DNA from 4 places in the Pseudooceanicola sp. NS-SX9 genome. Region 2 is predicted to be linked to each of the others. Evidence: riboswitches for the same ligand, from Rfam matches in the RefSeq annotation. Region 2 holds a riboswitch; each other region holds the start of a gene.

Region 1 (5,733 bases), on a different replicon from region 2:
CAGCGTGTCCGAGGCCGGTCCCTTGTCGTCGCTGACCCTGCCGGGGCTGATCGAGACGCTGAAGCCCGTCTTCGACGAACAGGACCCCGAGGCCGAGACCGGCGCCTTTCATGCCGCCGTCGCCATCGCCCGCCAGTTCGTCGAGGCCCGCGTGGCGCGCTCGGCCGCCAAGCTGCGCGCCGAGGCGCTGGTGCAGGGCGCGATCGCGGCCGCAGGCCAGGGCCGCATCCTGGAGCTGCCGATGGGGATGCCCTTCCGCCCGGCGGTGATCAAGGCGGGTGCCGATCACCTGTGGTTCGTGATCACCCCGCGCAGCGGCGATGAATGGACGCTGGGCGGCATCCGGCTGGCCGACGAAGGCTTTGCCCTGCGCGCCGATCTGCCGGCCGCCTGGGCCGGTCTGACGGGCGCCGACCTCGATGCCGTCTGTGGCACCGAGGGGGCGATCTTCTGCCACAACGGCCGCTTCATTGCCGCCGCGAAATCCCGCGAGGCGATCGTGACCATGGCCAACCTTGCCGTGGCCGAGGCCGAAGCGGCGCTGGCTCAGGCCTGAGAGGCGCGGCGCAGCACCCCTGCCAGCGCCGCCATTGCCGCAATCAGGAGACCGTAGGCCATCACGGTCTCCTGCAGTCCCAGCACCGGGACCAGCAGGCCCGCGATCACCACCGGCACGCCGAAGGCCAGATAGCTGACGCAGAACATCGCGGCGAAGGTTTCGCCCCGCATCTCTGGCGGGACCAGCGGGATGATCGAGCGGATGAAGCCGTAGAAGCAGGTGCCAAAGCCCATGCCCACCACCGCCAGCGCCACCAGATACAGCGTCAGGCTGCCCGCCAGCACGCCTGCCAGCGTGCCCAGCGTGCCAAGCGCCAGCGCCGAGGTGCCGAACAGCACCACCTGACGCGCGCTGTAGCGCCGTGCCAGAAAGCACGACAGCGCCCCCATGCCCGACAGCAGCGTCACCACCAGGCCCTGCACCACGACGCTGTGGATGCCGAAGACATGGCCCACGATCAGCGCCCCCAGCGACAGGTACAGCCCCCCCGTTGCCCAGCCCGCAAAAAGCGCCGGTGCCCCTTTCCAGAACGGTCCGCGCACCGCCGCCGGCAGGCCCACCTGAGGGCGCAGCGCCTGCCACAGCCCCTCGTGCCGGGGCGAGGTCTCGGGCAGGGCCCAGATCAGCACTGCCAGCACCAGGCTGATGACGGCAAGACCGTGGAAGATGTCCGCCTTGGGTGCCACCAGCAGATCCATCGCAAAGCCCGAGGCCAGCGCCCCCAGGGCCAGTCCGACCAGCGGGATGACCGAATTGCAGACCGCCGCGATGCCGGGCAGACGGGGCGGTTCCAGATCCGTGATCGTGGCCGAGAGCGTCGACATCAGCAGCCCGCAGGCCACCCCCTGCAAGGCCCGTGCGCACAGCAGCTGGGTGACGGTGCCCGAGATCTCGAAGCCCACCGAGGCCGCGGCCAGCAGCGCGAATCCCGCGCTCAGGATCGGGCGGCGGCCCAGGTGGTCCGACAGCGATCCCAGCACCAGCAGCGTCGCCAGCAGCACCAGCGCATAGATCGCGAAGACCGCCGACATCATGAAGGCCGAAAATCCCATCTGGCTTTGCAGCAGCGGATAGAATGGCGAGGGCGCGCTGGCGCTGGCCATCATCAGCGCGCTGCCGGTCAGCACGATGGCAAAGCCCGCGTGGTCCCGCGTGATGGGGAAGGTCGGGGAAAGGGGCATGAGGGCCTCAATGGTTCGATATGTTTCGAACCATTGCCTAGTTCCCTTCCCGCGAAGGTTCAAGTATATTCGAACCATGTCGACGGAAAACACCAGCCCCGATCTTGTCCATCCGCCGGAAGAGGCGATTGTTCTGACGCAGGTGCTGTTTGCGCTCAGTGATCCGGCACGTCTGGACATCGTGCGGCAGCTGCGCGACGGGCCGGTGCTGATGGCGCGCTGCAATCTGATGGATCCCGACGTGGCGAAATCGACGAAATCCCACCTGTTCAAGGTGCTGCGCGAATCGGGCGTGATCCGCAACGAACCCCAGGGCCGCGGCCGCCTGCTGAGCCTGCGCCGCGAGGCGCTGGACCGGCGCTTTCCCGGCCTGCTGGACGCGGTGCTGACCGCCCCCTGAGGGGGGCCGACAAAAACTTTCGGAAAGATTGAACCGGCGGGCATCTTCTCCCGTATCCCTTGCATTCCGGCGCTGCAGGCGACCGGAGCAACGGAGGAGGATCCCATGTTCAAGACATTCGCCCTGACCGCCACGCTGGCGGCGCTGTCCCTTGGTCCCGTGCAGGCGGCCGGCATGGCCGACAACCCGATGGTGGGCAGCGCGCCGATGTATGCCGACAAGACCATCGCCGAGAACGCCAGCGCCGCGCCCAACCTGACCACGCTGGTGGCGGCGGTGCAGGCGGCAGGGCTGGCCGAAACGCTGATGGGCCCGGGGCCCTTCACCGTCTTCGCGCCGACGAACGAGGCTTTCGCGATGATCTCGAAGGCGTCGATGGACCAGTTGCTGATGCCCTCGCACAAGGAGCAGCTGAAGCAGATCCTGCTGTGCCATGTGGTGGCGGCCGAGGCGTTCTCGACCACCATCGCGGGGATGATCTCGGATGATGGCGGGATGCATGTGGTGCCGACGGTGGGGGGCTGCAAGCTGCAGGCCTACATGGAAGGCGGCGCGCTGAAGCTGAAGGACGAGAACGGCCGCGTCGCCACCGTGACCACCGCCGATGTCGACCAGTCGAACGGCGTGGTGCATGTGATCGACCGGGTGCTGCTGCCGCTGGGCCAGGCCGGCTGATCCAGCCTGACGGCGATGACCACGGCGATGACCACGGGGGGCGCCATCTGCGCCCCCGTTTGTGTGGCCTGGGCGGACGTGGGGTCTGCACGAAATCCGATGGCTGGGCCCTTGTCGCAGCATGGGGCCTGGCGTATCCCGAAAGGGTCTGGTGCCCCGTCTCTTATGGGGGGGATAATCGGGAACGCGGTGCAAATCCGCGACGTGCCCAACGCTGTAAGGTGGACCGGGCGGCACGATGCCACTGGCCCCCGGGGCCGGGAAGGCGCCGCACGGGGCGAAGCCAAGTCAGAAGACCGGCCAGGCAGGACGGGCCCGGGTGCGCGGACGGCACCCAGGGCTGCATGTTGTCAGACGGGGGTTACGTCATGATGCTACCAGGCGGGCTGCGGCCGGCAGGTCCCTTTTCCGAAACCGAACGCGACGCGGTCTACCGCGCGATCAACGAACGGCGCGACGTGCGCAGCCAGTTCCTGCCTGACCCCATCCCCGATGAGGTGCTGATGCGGCTGCTGGGGGCGGCCCATGCGGCGCCCTCGGTGGGGTTCATGCAGCCCTGGAACTTTCTGATCCTGCGCAGCCCCGAGGTCCGCGCCCGCATCCGCACCGCTTTCGAGCGCGCCAATGACGAGGCCCGCGACATGTTCGAGGGCGAGCGGCGCGAACTTTATTCCAAGCTGAAGCTGCAGGGGATCGAGGACGCGCCGCTGAACCTGCTGATCACCTGCGACCGCACGCGCGGCGGCAAGGTGGTGCTGGGGCGGACGCATTGCCGGGACACGGATCTGTATTCCACCGTCTGCGCGGTGCAGAACCTGTGGCTGGCCGCCCGCGCCGAGGGCATCGGGGTGGGCTGGGTCAGCATCTTCCATGACGACGAGCTGCGCGCGATCCTGGGCCTGCCCGATCACGTCGTGCCGGTGGCCTATCTGTGCCTGGGCCGCGTCAGAGAGCTGTATTCCGCCCCCGAGCTGGAAATCCACGGCTGGCGCAGCCGCCTGCCGCTTGAGCAGATGATCTTTGAAGACCGCTGGCCCTCAGACCAGGTGCAGCCTGCAGGCGATGGCGACGGCCTCTAGCAGGGTACGCGCGCCCAGCTTGCGGCGCAGGTTGGCGCTGTGCAGGTCGACCGTCGGCACGGTGATGCCCAGATCATAGGCCAGCTGGTCGCGGCGGCGCCCCTGAACCAGCCCGCGCAGCACGTCGCGTTCGCGCGCCGTCAGCCCGGGATGGTCCTGCGGCGCGGCAAGGGCTGCGGCCACGGCCGCAGGCGTGTCGCTGGTCACGATGATCAGCACCCGCCGACCGCCCTCGGTGCGGGGCAGCAGGTTCAGCCGCAGCGCCGGCAGCAGCCGTCCGTCGGCGGCGCGCGCCGGCGCCAGGTCCAGCATCGCGGCCTCGGGGCGGTCGCGGGTGGCAGCGCCCACCGCATGGGCAAAGCGCACCGCCCCGGCGCGCCCGCCCGCCATCAGCACCCGGCGGTGCTGCAGCACCAGGCCGGGATGCAGCGACAGCAGCGCCTCGGCCGGGCCGTTCAGACGCAGCAGGCGGCCCTCGTGGTCCAGCTCGTACATCGGGGCGCCGTCTTCCAGGCTGTGATCGGCGGCGGCGATGCGGTGCACGGCACTGCGCGCCAGCTCTCGGCGGATGCCGTGCATGCGTTCCAGGTCGCGGCTGACATGCTGCAGGCAGGCGATTTCCTCGTCCGAGAAATCTTCGGCCCGCTGCCCCTTGTGCAGTGCCGTCACCACCCGGCCGTCGCGGGTGTCCTGCACCATGCCCAGGCACCAGAACCGGTCCTGGCCGGTCCGGCGGACGAATTCGTTGTAGATCACGCTGTCGCGGTAGGTCTGGGCCGACACGAATTTCGACAGCCGGACGGCGCCGATGCCCGCCAGATCGTCCGTGACCTGGTGCATCCACAGGTCATGCTCCAGCATTTCGGCGTAATAGGCGTGGATGTCGGGCATCGAATCGGCGCTGATTTCCTGGAAATCCCCGGGATGTATCCAGAAAAACACCGCCGAGGGCACGTTCATCTGCGCCGCCATCCGTGCGGGCAGCGTATCGAACAGCGCGTCATCCAGGGCCGCGTCGTAGATCTCGTGATGGCTGAGGGGCCGGGCTGGACGAGGCGGCATCCGGGGCGCTCCGTGGCGATGGACCTGCGCCAGAGGATGAAAACGCTCCCGGTGCGTGTCAATATCCCGGAGGGCCCCTGCGCAGCCATGCCGCGCGGGGGCGCCCGGGTGCCTCAGATCACCCGCACCTGCATCTCAAGCGGGCAGAGATCGTACAGCTCCTTGATCTTGGAATTGTAAAGACCGATGCAGCCATCCGAGGACTGCCGCCCCACCTTGCGCGTGTCGGGTGTGCCGTGGATCGCATAGGCGGGCCAGGTCAGGTACATGGCATAAAGCCCCATCGGGTTCTCGGGGCCGGGGGGGATTGGCTTCCAGTCGGGGTGGCGTTCCAGCTGCGAGGGTGTGGGCGTCCACGAGGGCCCCGCCTTCTTGCGCACGATCCGGGTGTAGCCGCGCCGGGTCAGGTCGGCCGACATCGGCACCGAGGTCGGGTAGATCCGGTAATCGCTGCCGTCATGGTTCCAGTAGTGCAGGGCGCGGGATTCGGTATCGGCGACAATGGCGCCGGTCTTCAGGCTGTCGAAATGGTCGCGCCAGTCCTGGGCCATGAAGCTGGAGATATTGTGCCGCGCGCCCTGAGGCGTGGTGCCGGCAGCGCGCGCCAGCCCCGGCAGCGCCACGCCTGTGGCGGCGGCGGCCGCGGTGATCAGCGCCCGGCGCCGGCTGAGAAGAGGGGTCATCCGTTGTCCTTTCTGCTCGATGAGGCCGGTTCTGCATTCCTGCCTTAAGCCAGCCTTAAGGCGCCCCTCGCACCGGCGGGGTCTTGCCCGGGGC
Region 2 (5,733 bases):
CCAGGCCCCGGACCGACAGCGCGGCAGGGGTCTGCGGCGTCATGAAGGATCCTTTCGTCATCCTGCGCGGATAGGCGCCGGGCGTGACGCTTTTGCGACAGCCGCCGGAGTTTTGCTGCCACCGCCGCGGGAAAGTTGCAGCTGCCGCAAGGTCACGCGTCCGTGACCGGTTTTGTGCGCCGGAAATCGCGGTCCGACCCGTACCACCGTCACGTAATGTATTGGCGCAATCCCTGGTCTTCCGGACGGCGGGTCCCGGCCTGCGGTGCGGTGGCCGGGCTGGCCTCTGCCGCAGAGGGGCGGTTCGGGGGGCCGGCACAAGCGAATGACCACAATGACACAGTCCTCTCCCGGCCCGACGGCCCGGCGGCGCCTTCGGCCGCTGGTCTGGATCGGCCTTCTGATCGTGGCGGCCGGCATCGGCTATACGGCCTGGCAGGCCACCCGGCCCGCCCCCACCGCCCATATGCTGACCACCACCGTGACCCGGGGCGATCTGGAAACCTCGGTGCTGGCAACGGGCACGCTGAAGCCGAAACGCTGGGTGGCGGTGGGCTCTCAGGTGTCGGGGCAGATCAAGACGCTGGACGTGACCCTGGGCGAGCAGGTGAAGGCCGGCCAGGTGGTGGCCGAGATCGACAGTGTCACCCAGGAAAACACGCTGAAAAGCGACGAGGCGGCGCTGGAAGACGTGCGCGCCCAGCTGAAGGAAGCCCAGGCGACGCTGGTCTACTACACCCAGACGCTGAAGCGGAACCAGAGCCTGAAGGGCCAGGGCGTCACCCAGGCCGATCTGGAAGAGGCCGAGATGAACGTGGCCACCACCGAGGCCCAGATCGAGCAGCTGAAGGCCCAGATCACCGAGGCCGAGGTCACCGTCAGCACCGCCCAGGCGGACCTGGGCTATACCCGCATCACCTCTCCGATCGACGGCACGATCATCGCCATCGTCAGCCAGGCCGGGACCACGGTCAATGCCAGCCAGTCGACGCCCACCATCGTCGTGGTGGCGCAGCTGGATACCATGACCGTGCGCGCCAATATTGCCGAAACCGATGTGGTCAGCGTCAAGCCCGGGCAGGACGTGTGGTTCACCATCCTGGGGGATCGCAACCACCGCTATCAGGCCAAGCTGCAGGTGATCGAACCGGCGCCCGAGGATGTCACCAGCGACAGCAGCCTGACGTCCTCCAGCTCCAGCAGTTCCTCGTCCAGCTCCAGCAGTTCCAGCGATGATGCGATCTATTACATCGGTACTTTCGACGTGCCGAACCCCGACGGCCGGTTGCTGACCTACATGACCGCGCAGGTGCATATCGTGACGGCTTCGGCGAAGAACGTGCTGCTGGTGCCGTCCTCGGCGGTCAGCAGCCGCGGCAACGCCAGCTTTGTCGACGTGCTGGGCCCCGATGGCCATCCCCGGCCGCAGAAGGTGACGGTGGGCCTTGATGATCTCAGCCAGGCCGAGATCACCTCGGGCCTGACCGAGGGCGAGACGGTCGTGCTGGGCGAGGGCGGTTCTGACAGCACCAGCAGCAATACCCGGATGCGCTCGCCCATGGGCGGGCCGATGGGCGGTGGCGGCCCCGGCGGGCCGCGTCCGTGAGGCGATGATGGACATGCAATCGCAAGACGCCCCTGCCGCCGCCCGCCCCGATGCCGTGATCGAGCTTTCGGGCCTGGGCAAGGTCTATCCGGCGGGTGATGCCGAAACCTGGGTGCTGCGCGACGTCGACCTGACGATCCGCCGCGGCGAGATGGTGGCCATCGTCGGTGCCTCGGGGTCGGGCAAGTCGACGCTGATGAATCTGATCGGCTGCCTGGATACGCCAAGCGCCGGGCGCTACCGGCTGTTCGGCCGCGATGTCTCGGCGCTGCAGGCGGACGAACTGGCCACGGCCCGCCGCGACCACTTCGGCTTCATCTTCCAGCGCTACCACCTGCTGAACGAGCTGACGGCCCTCGGCAATGTCGAGATGCCCTCGATCTACGCGGGCCTGCCGGGGCCTGCGCGCCATGACCGCGCCGGGCGCCTGTTGCAAAGGCTGGGCCTGGGCGAGCGTCTGCGCAACCGCCCCGGCCAGCTGTCGGGCGGCCAACAGCAGCGGGTTTCCATTGCGCGGGCGCTGATGAACCACGGCGATGTGATCCTGGCGGATGAACCCACCGGCGCCCTTGATACCCAGAGCGGCGACGAGGTGCTGCGCATCCTGCGCGAATTGCACGCCGAGGGGCACACGATCCTGATCGTCACCCATGACATGGACGTTGCCCGCCAGGCCGAACGCATCATCGAGATCCGCGACGGCGTGATCATCGACGACCGCGCCAACCCCGCCTTCCGGCCGCAGCCCGCCACGCAGACCGATGCGGCGCCGCTGCGTACCGCGCCCGCGGCCGGCCTTGCCAGCCACCTGCGTCAGGGGCGCGACCGCCTGCGCGAAGCCTTCCTGATGGCGCTGCGGTCGATGAACGCGCACCGTTTGCGCACCGTGCTGACCATGCTGGGGATCATCATCGGCATCGCCTCGGTGGTCTGCGTGGTGGCGCTTGGGGCGGGCTCGCGGCAGATGGTGCTGAAGAACATCTCGAACCTCGGCACCAACACGCTGGAAATCTTCGCCGGGCGCGGTTTCGGCGATCCGCATTCCGGGCGGATCACCACGCTGTCGGTCGGTGATGCCGATGCGCTGGCGGCGCTGCCCTATGTGGCGGCGGTGACGCCGACGGTCTCGACCTCGGGGGTGGCACGCTTTGGCAACAAGGAGGCCAGCGCCCTGCTGAACGGCGTCGGCGCGGGCTATTTCTCGGTCAAGGGCACCAAGCTGGTCGAGGGGCAGTATTTCACCGAAAGCGCGGTGCGCAACTATACCCAGGACGTGGTGATCGACGGCAATGCCAAGACCGCGCTGTTCGATCCGCTGCATGTCGATCCGCTGGGCCAGGTGGTCATCGTGGGCCAGGTCGCCATGCGCGTCGTGGGCGTGGTCGAGGCCCAGGCCAACGGCTTCGGCTCGTCGGGGAACCCGTCGTTCTACCTGCCTTATACCACGGTGCAATCACGGTTTCTTGGCAGCAGCTCGCTGCGTTCGATCACCCTGCGGGTGGCGGATGATGTTGACATGGACAGCGCCGAACAGGCGGTGTCGAACCTGCTGAAGCGGCGCCATGGCACGGTTGATTTCAACATCCTGAACACCGACGACATCCGCAAGACCATCACCAGCACAACCGAGACCATGACCTTTCTGATTGCGGCCATTGCGGTGATCAGCCTGGTGGTGGGCGGCATCGGGGTGATGAACATCATGCTGGTGTCGGTCTCGGAACGGGTGGGAGAGATCGGCGTGCGCATGGCCGTGGGGGCGCGGCAGGCCGACATTCTGGTGCAGTTCCTGCTGGAGGCCGTGCTGGTCTGCCTGCTGGGCGGCGTCATCGGCGTCGGCATCGCGCTGGCGGCGGGGCCGGTGATTTCGCTGTTCCAGCCGAACTATGCCTTCATCTACTCGCCGGTGACGATTCTGCTGGCCTTCGCCAGCTCCAGCCTGGTGGGGGTGGTCTTTGGCTACCTGCCTGCGCATAGCGCCTCGCGGCTGGATCCGGTGGTGGCGCTGTCGCGCTAGGCCCGCATCCCCGGCCAGGGCGCCCTGGCCGGGGGTCGATCAATCCCTGCCGGCGCCGCCCTGCCGGCGCGGCCACGGGGCATTGATCCGACGGTCATCCTGGCGCATAGAGACGGTGATGGTTCCCCTTCGGGGGAGAATAGGGAATGCGGTGCCGTGCCTTTGGGCGCCATGCCGCGGCTGCCCCCGCAACTGTAGGCGGAAAGCCGGACCGATGATGCCACTGGGCCATGACCCGGGAAGGCCGGTTCCGGCGTCGATCCGCAAGCCAGGAGACCTGCCATCGCAAACGTCACGGTGGAAGTTTCGGGCGGGGTGTCCCGGAACGCCAGGGTCGCATGGGTGCGGCGCGGCTTCTCTGCTATGACACCGGATGCGTCAGGCAGAGGAGGACCAATGCCAAGCCCCTTGTCCCGTCTTTTCAACGAAACCGCGCCCGAGCTGCGTCCGCGGCTGATCGCGATCTACGCGCTGCTGCTGGCGATGAATGCAGGCGCTTGGCTTTGGGCGCTGGTCGCGTTCTGGAACCAGCCGACGCTGCTGGGGGTCGCGCTGGTGGTCTATGGGCTGGGCCTGCGCCATGCCGTCGATGCCGACCATATCGCGGTGATCGACAACGTGACCCGCAAGCTCATGCAGATGAACCAGCGGCCCGTGACGGTCGGTTTCTGCTTTGCCATGGGTCATTCCAGCGTCGTCATCATCGCCGCGACGGCGGTCGCGGTGGCGGCGACGGTGCTGGGGGATTTCCCGGCCTTCCAGGGCGTGTCGGGGGTGATCGGCACGCTGGTCTCGGGGCTGTTCCTGCTGCTGGTGGCGGCGATGAACATCGCCATCTTCCTGTCGATCTGGCGCAACTACCGCCGGATCCGCGCCGGTGGCACCTATGTCGAGGAAGACCTGGACATGCTGCTGGGCAATCGCGGGCTGCTGTCGCGCCTCTTTCGCCCGGCCTTCCGCTTTGTCACCCGCAGCTGGCACATGTACCCTCTGGGCGTGCTCTTCGGGCTGGGCTTCGACACCGCGACCGAGGTCGCGGTTTTCGGCGTGTCCGCGGCCCAGGCGGCCAACGGCCTGTCGATCTGGGTGATCCTGGTGTTTCCCGCGCTGTTCACCGCGGGCATGTCGCTGGTCGATACCACCGACGGGGTGATGATGCTGGGCGCCTATGAATGGGCCTTCGTCAAGCCGATGCGCAAGATCTACTACAACATGACGATCACGCTGGTCTCGATCCTGGTTGCGGTGCTGATCGGCGGGGTCGAGACCCTGGGCCTGCTGCGCGAACAGTTCCATCTGACGGGTGGCTTCTGGTCGCTGGTCGCGGGGCTGGACGACAACTTCAACAACCTCGGCTTTGCCATCATCGCGACCTTCCTGCTGGCCTGGGCGGTGTCCTGGGCCATCTACCGCCTGAAACGCCTGGACGAGGTCGAGGTCCGCACCGGCTGACGCCCGGCGCGGGACATGCCCCCGCCCGAATGCAAAAGGCCGGTCCCCGGAGGGGGGCCGGCCTTCGCCTTTTCGGGGCAGGGGGTATCAGCTGCGGCGGCGCAGGTGGCTTTCCAGACGGTCCGCGCCTTGGGTGACCAGATAGGCGATGACCATGTAGATCACCACCGCCACCACGAAGGCCTCAAGGTAGTAGAAGTTCAGCGCTGCGGTCAGCTGCGACTGGGCGAAGATGTCGATCACCTCGATGGCGAAACCCAGCGACAGCGCCTTCATGATCACCATGACCGAATTCGCCAGGTCCGGGATCGCCGAGACGATGATCTGCGGCAGCATCACCCGCCGGAACAGTTGCCAGCCGCTGTAGCCCAGCGATTTCGCCGCATCCGACTGGCCGGTGTCGAAGGAATTCAGCGCGCCCTTGATCACCTCGGCCTGGAAGGCCGCGACGCAGGCCGCCAGCGCCAGCACTAGCGTCACCCAGTTCGGGATCTGGCCGGTGGTCTCGATGCCGACCAGGCTGCCCAGGAACTCAAGCGCGTCGGGCAGGCCGTAATAGGCCAGGAAGATCACCACCACCATCGGCACGCCCTTGAAGGCGACCTTGTAGGCGGTGACCAGCTGGCGCAGCACCGGGATGCGGCGGTGTTCGCACAGC
Region 3 (5,733 bases), on a different replicon from region 2:
CCGCAGCAGGGGCAGGGCATCGGCGCGGGCCTGGGCCTCGATCGCGGCGAGCAGCGCCGAGCCGACGCCCTGGCCGCGGGCGGCGGTGTCGGTGAAGAAGCTTTTGACTTCGCCGTAGCCGTCCTTGACCTGCAGCGCGCCGCAGCCAAGGATCGTGCCCTGGGCGTCGCGGGCCGCGAAGAAGCGGATGTCGGGACGGGCCAGGGCCTCGTGCCCGAGGAAATGGTTTTCCTCGGGAGAGTAGAGGCTGCGCATCAGCGCGTGCGAGGCCTCGAGCAGGCGGACGACCCCGGGGTGACCGGGATCGGTGCGTTCGACGGTGACCATCAGGCGGTCACCGGTTCCGCAAGCGCCGCCTCGATCGCGGTACGGTCGAGACCGGCGAGGCCGATCACCACCAGCCGCGTCATGCGGGGCGCCGTGCCGAAGGGCTGGTCGTAGTAATGGTCGATCCGGGGGCCCACGGCCTGGATCGTCAGGCGCATCGGCTTGCCCTCGACCGCGGCAAAGCCCTTGAGGCGCAGGATGTCATGGGTGCGGATGACCTGCGAGAGGTGATCGCAATAGGCCTTGGGATCGCGGATTTCCGGCAGCGGCACGACGAAGCTTTCGAATTCGTCATGGTCGTGATCGTGGTGGTCGTCGTGATCATCGTCGTCGTCGTCATCATGGTGGTGATGATGGTGATGGATCTCGTGACGGGCTTCCATGTCGGCCTCGGCGGCGATGTTCATGCCCAGCAGCACCTCGGCCGGCAGGGCGCCCATGGAGGAGGAGACCACCTGCACCGCGTCGCGGGCGCCGTCCCTGAGCGTGGCCATGGTGGCCAGCAGCTCTGCGTCGCTCATCAGGTCGGCCTTGTTGACGACGATCATGTCGGCGCAGGCCAGCTGGTCCTCGAAGAGTTCAGACAGGGGGGTGTCGTGGTCGATGCTGTCATCGGCTTCGCGGGCGGCGGCCACGGCGGCCTCGTCCTGGGCAAAGCGGCCCTCGGTCACGGCCTTGCCGTCGACCACGGTGACAACGCCATCGACGGTGACCTTCGTGGAGATCGCCGGCCAGTTGAAGGCGCGGATCAGCGGCTGGGGCAGGGCAAGGCCCGAGGTCTCGATCACGATATGGTCGGGGCGGTCGGGACGGGCCAGCAGTTTCTCCATCGTAGGGATGAAGTCTTCGGCGACGGTGCAGCAGATGCAGCCGTTCGACAGCTCCATGATGTCTTCTTCGCGGCAGGTGGCGTCGCCGCAGCCGCGCAGGATGTCACCGTCGACGCCCAGGTCGCCGAATTCGTTGATGATGAGGGCAATGCGCTTGCCGCCGGCATTCTGCAGCATGTGGCGCACGAGGGTCGTCTTGCCGGCGCCAAGGAAGCCGGTGATGACGGTGGCGGGGATCTTTGCGGGCATGGAAGCCTCCCGAAGGGAACGGATCAGAAGCGGAAACGGCGGGCCCCCCTTTGGGGACCCGCCGCGACAGGGGGAAGGCGCGATCAGGCCGCGTCGTAGAGGCGGGGCGTCGTCAGGCCCGAGCCGCGCAGGCCCTTCAGCGACTTGGCCGCGGCCAGCACCGCGAGGTCTGCGAGCGGTTCCACCAGCACGACCAGCATGTAGGCGCCGCCGAAGCTGAAGACCGAGGCCGTGGTCGTGGCCGAGAAGCCCTGCCCGTAGAAGGCCCAGAACGCCACCCACAGCACCACGCCGCCCTGATATGCTGTCGAGAGCGCCAGCGCGTCGCGGTACTTGATGTCGACATAGGCGGTCGAGCGCGGGATCAGCCGGTCGGCCAGCGCCTTCAGCGCAAAGAGCGGCACCAGCAGGGTCGTCACGTTGGCGCCATATTGCGGCAGGTCGAAGGGGGCGAAGAAGACGCCCTGCAGCAGCAGCCCGAAGGCCAGGCCAAAGGCCGCGGGCGCCGCGCCCAGCATCAGGAACAGGGTCGAGCCGAGGATGAAATGCACCTCGGAGATGCCCACCGGATAGTGCGGCAGCACCTGGAAGAAAGTGAAGACGGCCGCCGTTGCCACGGCACCGCGTGCCGCCAGGGACGCCAGGCCCTTTTCCTTCAGGCCCGCCGCGGCGGTCTTCAGCCAGTAGGCGCCGGCGCCTGCGGCCGTTGCATAGGACAGGATCATTTTTGCGGGGCTGATCAGCCCCGGTTCGATATGCATATCGCACTCCTTGGGCCGTCACACCCGACAGCCGGTTCGGTTTCTCTACACGGCCGGTCTCCTGGCTTCGCGGGTCGTGGCGCTCCTCTGCCTTCCCGGCCCGGAGGGACCAGTGGCGTCTTTGAGGGCGCTCTCCGCTTCACAGTCGCGGGGGCGGCTGCGGCTGCAGGCCCCTGGTTGGGTCACCCGTTCCGCATTCCCGTTTCATCCCGAGGCGCTTGGGCGCCGTGTCGGGAACCGTATGGGATATCTTGTGGCGTGCAGGCCCCCCCGGCGTCAAGGCGCTTTGCCGCCGCTGCCCGCGCGGAAAGGGCGGGAAACCGCAGAAGATACCCCCCGAAACCCGCAATATCTTGGGGAGAAGCCTGTGGACGATCCCATATCGGGTAAGCCGGACGTTGACAGCCCCGCCCCGCAGCCGCACCTTTGTCGCAAGTTTCCGAATGCAACCTGACGTAGAAGGGCCCTTCCGTTGCGCTTTTCCCGCCTCCGTCTCACCGGCTTCAAGAGCTTCGTCGACCCGACCGAGCTGGTGATCAACGCGGGCCTCACCGGGGTGGTGGGGCCGAACGGCTGCGGCAAGTCGAACCTGCTGGAGGCCCTGCGCTGGGTGATGGGCGAAAACCGTCCCACCGCGATGCGCGGCGACGGGATGGAAGACGTGATCTTTGCCGGGGCCTCGACCCGGCCCGCCCGCAACTTTGCCGAGGTCGCGCTGACCATCGACAATTCGGACCGGCTGGCGCCCGCCAGCTTCAACGATGCCGACCAGCTGGAGATCGTCCGCCGGATCACCCGCGACGTGGGATCGGCCTACAAGGCCAATGCCAAGGACGTGCGGGCGCGCGACGTGCAGATGCTGTTCGCCGATGCCTCGACCGGGGCGCATTCGCCGGCGCTGGTGCGGCAGGGGCAGATTTCCGAACTGATCAACGCCAAGCCCAAGGCGCGCCGCCGCATCCTGGAAGAGGCCGCGGGGATCTCGGGCCTCTATCAGCGCCGCCACGAGGCCGAGCTGAAGCTGAAGGGGGCCGAACAGAACCTGGCCCGCGTCGATGACGTGGTCGAACAGATGGCCCAGCAGCTGTCGTCGCTGGAACGTCAGGCGCGTCAGGCGGCGCGCTACCGCGCCATCGGTACCGATCTGCGCCAGGCCGAGGGGATGCTGCTGTATCGCCGCTGGCGCGAGGCCGACGAGGCGCGCAACCTTGCCATCGCCGCCCTGCGCGGCGCTGCGACCAACACCGCCCAGGCCGAACGCCTGGCCCGCGAGGCCGCCGAGGCCCGCCTGCGCGCCGATGACGCCCTGCCGCCCCTGCGCGAGGAAGAGGCCATCGCCGCCGCCATCCTGCAGCGCCTTTCCGTCCAGCGCGACAGCCTGTCGGACCAGCAGGCCCGCGCCCTGCAGGCCATTGCCACCCTGCGCAGCCGGATCGAGCAGCTCTCGCGCGACCGCGAGCGCGAGGCGGGCCTGAACCGCGACGCGGGCGAGACGATCGAACGCCTCGACTGGGAGGCCCGCGAACTGGCCAAGGCGGGCGATGGCCATGCCGATGCCCTGGCCGAGGCGCAGGAGCTGGCGCTGGAAGCCGCCGAGGTGCTGGGCGAACGCGAGGGCGATCTGTCGACCCTGACCGAGGATGTCGCGCGCCTGGCCGCCCGCCACCAGTCCGCCACGCGCTTTCTGGATGACAGCCGCAAGATGCTGGCCCGCAGCGAGGCCGAGGCAGGCCGCGCCCGCGAAGCCGTGGCCGAGGCCCGCGGTGCCGCCGCCCATGCCATCGAAGAGGCCGAGGCCGCCGCCGAAGCCGAGGAGATCGCCCGCGGCCGCGCCGAAGAGGCCGAAGAGACCCTGGCCACCGCCGAAGCCGCCCGCGCCGAGGCCCAGTCCGCCGAGGCCGACACCCGCGCCGCGCGCTCCTCGGCCGAGGGCGAGGTCAAGGCCCTGCAGGCCGAGGTCGCGGCGCTGGCCCGTCTGGTCCAGCGCGATGCGGTCGAGGGCGGCCAGCTGCTGGATCTGCTGCGGGTGGCGCCGGGCTATGAAAAGGCGCTTGGCGCGGCGCTGGCCGATGACCTGCGCGCCCCGGTGATCACCGGGACCGACCCCTCGGGCTGGCTGGAACTGCCGGGCTATGACGCGACCCAGCCGCTGCCCGTCGGTGCCGTGCCGCTCTCGGATCACGTCAGCGCGCCTGCGGTGCTGGCCCGCCGCCTGTCGCAGATCGGCCTGGTGTCGGCCGATCAGGGGGCGGCGCTGCACCCCGCCCTGCGCCCCGGCCAGCGTCTGGTGACGGTCCAGGGCGATCTGTGGCGGTGGGACGGCTACCGCGCCGGCGCCGAGGACACCCCCTCGGCCGCCGCCCTGCGCCTTGAGCAGCTGAACCGGCTGGAAGAATTGCGCGCCGATCTGGACATGGCCGAGGCCCGTGCCGAAACCGCCCGCGCCGCCCATGACACCCTGGCCGAACGGCTCTCGGCGCTGACCGCTGCCGACAAGGCCGCCCGCCAGGCCCGCACCGAGGCCGACCGCGCCGTTTCGGATGCCGCCCGCCGCCTGTCGCGCGCCGAGGCCGAACGCAACCTCTCGGCCTCGAAGCTCGAAAGCCTCGGGCTGGCCGTCACCCGCCACGAGGCCGACGCCACCACCGCCCGCGAACAGCTGGCCGATGCCGAGGCGACGGTTGCCGGTCTCGATGATCTGGACGAGGCCCGCGCCGGGATCGAGCAGATCCGCATGGCGGTCGAGGCCGCGCGCATGGCGATGATGTCGCGCCGCGCCGCCCATGACGAATTGCGCCGCGAGGGCGAGGCCCGCACCCGCCGTTCGCAGGAAATCACCAAGGAGGTCTCGGGCTGGCGGCTGCGCCTTGAAAGCGCCGACCGCCGGATCGCGGAACTGGACGAGCGCCGCACCGAGGCCGAGGCCCAGCTGGACGAGGCCATGGCCGCCCCCGAGGAGCTGGCCGCCAAACGCGAAGAGCTGACCGAGGCCATCGCCGCGGCCGACCAGCGCCGCGCCACCGCCGCCGATGCCCTGGCCGCCGCCGAAGCCACCGCCCGCGAGGCCACCGCCACCGAACGCGACCTGGAACGCACCGCCTCCGAGGCCCGCGAGGCCCGCGCCCGCGCCGAGGCCCGCGCCGATGCCGCCTCCGAGGCGGTGACCCAGGCCGCCGAACGCATCTCCGAGGCGCAGGAGATGACGCCGAAGCAGCTGCTGGACAGCCTCGACATGGGCATCGACGCCATGCCGCCCTCGGATCAGATCGAGGCCGAGGTGAACCGCCTGAAACGCCAGCGCGACGCGCTTGGGGCCGTGAACCTGCGCGCCGAGGAAGACGCCCGCGAAGTGCGCGAGGAACATGACACCCTGGTCACCGAAAAGGCCGACCTGGAAGAGGCCATCCGCGCCCTGCGGAACGGCATCTCGGGCCTGAACCGCGAGGGTCGCGAACGCCTGCTGACGGCTTTCGAACAGGTCAACGCCAGCTTCTCGACCCTCTTCCGGCACCTCTTCGGCGGCGGCGAGGCCAAGCTGGAACTGGTGGAAAGCGAAGACCCCCTCG
Region 4 (5,733 bases), on a different replicon from region 2:
CGGGCCCCTCGGGCAGCACCTCGCGCAGGGCCGTCACCCGCACATGAGAGCCGCTTTTCAGCGCACTGGCCGCCGACAGCATGAACGAGGCCCCCATCAGGTAGGCCGAGACATCCCAGGAGAAATCGAGGCTGGTCAGGAAGAGGTTGCGCAGCACGATCTCGGCGCCGACCAGCAGGAAGATCCCGAACAGGCACAGCGCGGCCAGCACGTTGGCCAGCCCGCTCAGCCAGTCGACGGGCCGGATGAAGGTATCGAAACGGGAGGGGGACATGGGGTCTCCGGTCGGAAGGAAAAAGGGCCGGCCCCGGGAGGGAGAGGCAGGGCCGGCCACACGGTCAGGCGGCGGGGATCAGTTGCCGCGCACCGTCAGGTAGGTGTCGATATAGGGGGCGGCCTCGGGCACGCGCTTTTCGAAATCGGCCCAGAGGGGCTTGGCCTTCTCGATCAGCTCGGCCTTCAGATCCGAGGAGGGGGCGGTGATCTCGACGCCGTGGTCCTTCAGGATGGCAAGCTTCTTGGCGTCCTCGTTATGCGAGTTCAGCCAGAATTCGCCTTCCATCTGCGCGGCGGCGGCCTCGATCGCCTTCTGGTCCTTCTCGGGCAGTGCTTTCCATTCATCCAGATTGACCGTCAGGATGTCCGACGAGGCCTGCCAGTTGAAGGTGTTCATGTATTTCATGAATTCCCAGAACGAGCCGTCGACGCCCGACGAGGACGAGGTGGTCACCGCATCGATCGTGCCCGCCGCCAGCGCCGGGACGACCTCGCCCCAGGGCATCTGCACGGGGGCCGCGCCAAGCGCCTTGAAGAAGGCCTGGCCATTGGCATCGACGACGCGGATCTTCAGGCCCTTCAGGTCCTCCAGCGTCTTGATCGGCTTCTTGGTATAGACCGCCTGGCCGGGCCAGGGCACGATATACAGCAGCTTCTGGTTCATCTTGGCGGCCGCCGCCTCGATCATCGGGCGGGTGAACTTGTGCAGCAAGGCCAGGTCCGCCATCGTCGGCGCCATGTAGGGCAGCGATTCCGCACCCAGAGCAGGCACGTCACCCACCTGCTGGCTCATCAGGATCTCGCCCACAGGCACCAGGCCGTCGCGCACCGCGGCCATGCCTTCGGGCCCCTTGATGCCAAGCGCACCGCCGGAATGCACGGTGATGTCGACATCGCCCTTGGTCATCTCGCGGACCTTGTCGGCGAAGGCCTTTGCGTCCTCGGTCTGGAAGTTGCCATCCGGCCAGACGACCGACATGTCCCATTTGGTTTCCGCCATCGCCGGCGCGACCAGACCGGCAGCCAGAAGCGTGGCCAGTGCCACTTTGCGTGCAAATTTCATGCTGTTTTCCCTGTTGCTGGAATCGCCTCGCTGGGGAGGCTTGAGATTTCAGTACACCGGCGGTATCCCGAATTAAGGGTTTCAGGCGGATTTACCCCGGGTATCCGCCGGACTTTCCAATATTCCGCACAATAATTGCGCAAATAGGCGCGAATGACAGGGACTTCAGGATGGACCGCACGATCGACCTCAACTGCGACATGGGCGAAAGCTTTGGCGCCTTCACCGTCGGCGACGATGCCGCGATGCTGGATCTGGTCTCGACCGCCAACATTGCCTGCGGCTTTCATGCGGGCGATCCGGTCGTGATGGCGCGCACCCTCAGGATGGCCCGGGAAAAGGGCGTCTCGGTGGGGGCGCATCCGTCCTTTGCCGATCTCTACGGTTTCGGGCGGCGGCGGATCTCGGGCGAGCGCCCCGAGGACCTGGAGGCGCAGCTGGTCTACCAGATCGTCGCGATGCAGGGCATGGCGCGGCTTGAGGGCCACGCGATGACCCATGTGAAAACCCATGGCGCGCTTGGCAACATGGCGGCGGTCGACCGCGACCTGGCCGAGCTGTGCGTGCGCGCGGTCAAGGCGGTGGACCCGAGGCTGGTCTTCATCTCGCTGCCCTATTCAGAAACCTATGCCGCCGCCGAACGCGCCGGGCTGACCGTCGCCTGCGAGATCTATGCCGACCGCACCTATACCGACACCGGAGAGCTGACGCCGCGCAGCCAGCCCGGCGCGGTGATCCACGATCCGGCGCAAAGCCTGGACCAGGTGCTGGAGATGGTGGTGAACGGCGTCATCCCGACGACCGGCGGGCAGCGCCTTCCGGTCGCGCCCGCAACGCTGTGCGTGCATGGCGATACCCCGGGTGCCGTCGGCATGGCGCACCGTCTGCGCAGCGCCCTGGCCGAAAACGGCATCGGCATCGCCCCCTTCGCACGCCCCTGACCCAAAGCGCCTTCCGCAAGGTCATATGCCCGTCAGTGCCTTGCGAAACAGGCCCCTCCCCGCCCCTGCCTTCGGCTGGGATCAGCTGGGCTGCGTCTGCATATTGACGTCACTATTCGAAAATGATCTACATATAGATGCTTCAGGTGTCGCGGGACATTGTTCCGCGGTGAAAAGGGAAGCCGGTGAAAATCCGGCACTGCCCCCGCAACTGTAAGCGGCGAGCCACGCTCTTGCGCCACTGGGTGTCCCCGGGAAGGCGAGCGCCGGTGTCGACCCGCGAAGTCAGGAGACCTGCCCGGAGCCCAGGATTTGACCCGAACGGTGGGTTCGGGGCGTGTCAGTGTCTCCGGGCCGCGTTGGGCGTTCCGGTCCGTGCGCGTCCCCGCCTGCCGTCCTGACCGAAGGACGCGCCATGACGATCATCGTCTATTCAAAACCCGACTGCCGGCAATGCCTGGCGACGCAGCGTGCGCTGAAAGCGCATGGGCTGTCCTACCGGCTGGTCGATCTGACCCAGGATGCCGCCGCACTGGCGCGTCTGAGCGCCCTTGGCCACCGCCAGGCACCCGTGGTCGAGGCCACGACCGGCACCGGCCCCCAAAGCTGGTCCGGCTTTCGCCCCGATCTGATCGCCCGGCTGGCCTAGCGCCATGGGCAGCCTCGTCTACTTTTCCTCGGCCAGCGGCAATACCGCACGCTTCGTGGCCCGGCTGGGCCTGCCGGCGCTGCGCCTTGGCGCGTCAGGCCCCCTGCCCGACGCGCCGCCGGCCTATGTGCTGATCTGCCCGACCTATGCCGACGGCCAGGGCCGCGGCGCCGTGCCGCCGATGGTGATCCGCTTCCTGAACGATCCCCGCCGCCGTGCCGGGCTGCGCGGGGTCATCGCCACCGGCAACCGCAGCTTCGGTACCACCTATGGCCTGGCCGGCCGGATCATCGCCCGCAAGTGCCAGGTGCCGCTGCTGTGGACGCTGGAACTGGCCGGCACCGACATCGACATCGCCCGCGTCTCGCGCGGGCTTCGGACCTTCTGGAGCCAATCATGCCCGACGATCTAGTCCAGCCGCTGAGCGCCCCCGACTACCGCGCCCTCAACGCCCTGCTGAACCTGCCCGATGCCACCGGCCTGCCGCCGGTCTCGGCCGACCGCGAAGCCGCGCGCCAGTATATCCTTCAGCATGTCCTTCCGGGCAGCCGCCGCTTTGCCTCGGACGACGCCCGCCTGCAGTGGCTGGTCGAAGAAGGCTATTACGATCCCGCCGCCCTGGCCCCCTATCCCCCGGAGGTCCTGCGCCAGGCCTATGCGCGCGGCCGCGCCCATGACCACCGGTTTTCCAGCTATCTCGGCGCGCTGAAATTCTACACCAGCTACGCGCTGAAGACCCGCGACGGCGCGCAATACCTGGAGGATTTCACCGACCGCGCCGTGCTGTGCGCCCTGGTGCTGGCGCGCGGCGACCACCAGCAGGCCTTCGCGCTGATCGACGCGATCCTCTCGGGTCGGTTCCAGCCCGCCACCCCGACCTTCCTCAACGCCGGACGACAAAGCCGCGGAGAGCTGGTCTCGTGCTTCCTGCTGCGGCTGGAGGACGACATGGAAAGCATCGGGCGTGGCATCGCCTCGGCGCTGCAGCTTTCGAAACGCGGTGGCGGGGTGGCGCTGCTGCTCAGCAACCTGCGCGAACAGGGGGCACCGATCAAGGGCATCTCGGGGCAGGCCTCCGGGGTGGTCCCGGTGATGAAACTGCTGGAGGACAGCTTTTCCTATGCCAACCAGCTGGGCGCGCGCCAGGGCGCGGGCGCGGTCTACCTGCATGCCCATCACCCCGACATCCTGCGCTTTCTCGACACCAAGCGCGAGAATGCCGATGAAAAAATCCGCATCAAGACCCTCAGCCTGGGGGTGGTGATCCCCGACATCACCTTCGAGCTGGCCCGCACCCGCGCGCCCATGCACCTGTTCTCGCCGCTCGACGTGCAGAAGGTCTACGGTTGCGCCCTGTCCGAGATCCCGGTCAGCGAGAAATACCACGAGATGGTCGCCGATCCGCGCATCTCCAAGACGGTGATCGACGCCCGCGCCTTCTTCCGCACCCTGGCCGAAATCCAGTTCGAAAGCGGCTATCCCTACCTGATGTTCGAAGACACGGTGAACCGCGCGAACCCGGTTGCCGGGCGGATCTCGATGTCGAACCTGTGCTCCGAAATCCTGCAGGTCAGCACCCCCTCGGCCCTCTCCGAGGACCTGGGCTACCGGCACATCGGCAGCGATATCTCCTGCAACCTTGGCTCGCTCGACATTGCGAAGGTGATGCGCTCGGGCGATCTCGGCGCCACGGTCGAGACCGCCGTGCGGGCCCTGACCGCGGTCAGCGAGATGACCTCGCTCGACTGCGTGCCCTCGATCCGGCGCGGCAATGCGGAAGGCCATGCCATCGGGCTGGGGCAGATGAACCTTCACGGCTACCTTTCCGGGCAACGGATCCACTACGGCAGCCCCGCCGCACTCGGCTTCACCTCGGTCTACTTCGCCGCCGTCACCTACCATGCGCTGCACGCCTCGATGTGCCTGGCGCGCGAACGCGGCCAGAGCTTTCGCGGCTTCGCCGACAGCCGCTACGCCTCCGGCACCTATTTCCAGAAATACACGGAACGCGACTGGCTGCCGGAAGATCCGACAGTTGCGCGGCTTTTCGCGAACCAGCCGCTGCCCGGTCGCGCCGACTGGGCCCGGCTGCGCGACGCGGTGCGCCGCCATGGCCTTTACAATCGCAACCTGCAGGCCGTGCCGCCAACCGGCTCGATCAGCTACATCACCCATGCGACCGCCTCGATCCATCCGATCGTCGCGCGGATCGAAATCCGCAAGGAAGGCCGCCTTGGCCGGGTCTACGCGCCAGCCCCGGGTCTTGACGCGGCCAGCCTGCCCTATTTCCGGGACGCCTACGAAATCGGTCCCGAGGCCCTGATCGCGACCTATGCGGCTGCGACCGAACATGTCGACCAGGGTCTGTCGCTGACCCTGTTCTTCCCGGCCGACGCCACCACGCGCGACATCAACCGCGCCCAGATCCTGGCCTGGCAAAAGGGCATCAAGACCCTCTACTACGTGCGGCTGCGCCAGAATGCCTTGCCCGGGACGGGCACCGAAGCCTGCCAGGCCTGCACCCTGTAACGACCCTGCGCGGGGCTTTGCCCACCCCCCAAGGATTTTCAGTCAGATGATGACGCCCCCGGTTCCCTGTCATCTGGCCCGAAATACTCCGGGGGGTCTCCGCAGGAGACGGGGGCAGAGCCCCCCCTTCCCTCACCCGATGGAGACATTCATGACCGAATTGCCCGCCCCCATTGCCGTCCCCCGCGCCATCAACTGGAACCGTCTCCAGGACCCGAAGGACCTGGAAGTCTGGAACCGCCTGACCGCGAATTTCTGGCTGCCCGAAAAGATCC

The links. A riboswitch is a leader RNA that binds a small molecule or an ion and turns the genes downstream of it on or off. The one in region 2 is predicted to bind cobalamin.
Region 1: linked by a shared signal. The riboswitch ahead of bluB (5,6-dimethylbenzimidazole synthase) and the one ahead of AC2ITM_RS19490 (HoxN/HupN/NixA family nickel/cobalt transporter) in region 2 are both predicted to bind cobalamin.
Region 3: linked by a shared signal. The riboswitch ahead of AC2ITM_RS16035 (energy-coupling factor ABC transporter permease) and the one ahead of AC2ITM_RS19490 (HoxN/HupN/NixA family nickel/cobalt transporter) in region 2 are both predicted to bind cobalamin.
Region 4: linked by a shared signal. The riboswitch ahead of AC2ITM_RS21495 (glutaredoxin domain-containing protein) and the one ahead of AC2ITM_RS19490 (HoxN/HupN/NixA family nickel/cobalt transporter) in region 2 are both predicted to bind cobalamin.

Annotation. Positions count from the first base shown of each region.
Region 1 covers NZ_CM170818.1:1,795,353-1,801,085, forward strand. The annotation lists gene AC2ITM_RS08540 (MYG1 family protein) at 1-556, shown strand, start outside; gene AC2ITM_RS08545 (MFS transporter) at 547-1,740, opposite strand; gene AC2ITM_RS08550 (ArsR/SmtB family transcription factor) at 1,817-2,140, shown strand; gene AC2ITM_RS08555 (fasciclin domain-containing protein) at 2,246-2,815, shown strand; cobalamin riboswitch at 2,962-3,121, shown strand; gene bluB (5,6-dimethylbenzimidazole synthase) at 3,184-3,894, shown strand; gene AC2ITM_RS08565 (helix-turn-helix transcriptional regulator) at 3,853-4,956, opposite strand; gene AC2ITM_RS08570 (L,D-transpeptidase) at 5,070-5,639, opposite strand.
Region 2 covers NZ_JBXXRN010000003.1:198,763-204,495, reverse strand. The annotation lists gene AC2ITM_RS19505 (ABC transporter ATP-binding protein) at 1-43, opposite strand, end outside; gene AC2ITM_RS19500 (efflux RND transporter periplasmic adaptor subunit) at 335-1,606, shown strand; gene AC2ITM_RS19495 (MacB family efflux pump subunit) at 1,620-3,623, shown strand; cobalamin riboswitch at 3,726-3,922, shown strand; gene AC2ITM_RS19490 (HoxN/HupN/NixA family nickel/cobalt transporter) at 4,020-5,075, shown strand; gene AC2ITM_RS19485 (amino acid ABC transporter permease) at 5,163-5,733, opposite strand, start outside.
Region 3 covers NZ_CM170818.1:3,370,186-3,375,918, reverse strand. The annotation lists gene AC2ITM_RS16045 (GNAT family N-acetyltransferase) at 1-327, opposite strand, end outside; gene cobW (cobalamin biosynthesis protein CobW) at 327-1,406, opposite strand; gene AC2ITM_RS16035 (energy-coupling factor ABC transporter permease) at 1,490-2,167, opposite strand; cobalamin riboswitch at 2,202-2,424, opposite strand; gene AC2ITM_RS16030 (chromosome segregation SMC family protein) at 2,640-5,733, shown strand, end outside.
Region 4 covers NZ_JBXXRN010000005.1:93,374-99,106, forward strand. The annotation lists gene AC2ITM_RS21480 (TRAP transporter small permease) at 1-274, opposite strand, end outside; gene AC2ITM_RS21485 (TRAP transporter substrate-binding protein) at 353-1,339, opposite strand; gene AC2ITM_RS21490 (LamB/YcsF family protein) at 1,510-2,280, shown strand; cobalamin riboswitch at 2,408-2,596, shown strand; gene AC2ITM_RS21495 (glutaredoxin domain-containing protein) at 2,696-2,929, shown strand; gene nrdI (class Ib ribonucleoside-diphosphate reductase assembly flavoprotein NrdI) at 2,934-3,341, shown strand; gene nrdE (class 1b ribonucleoside-diphosphate reductase subunit alpha) at 3,326-5,458, shown strand; gene nrdF (class 1b ribonucleoside-diphosphate reductase subunit beta) at 5,610-5,733, shown strand, end outside.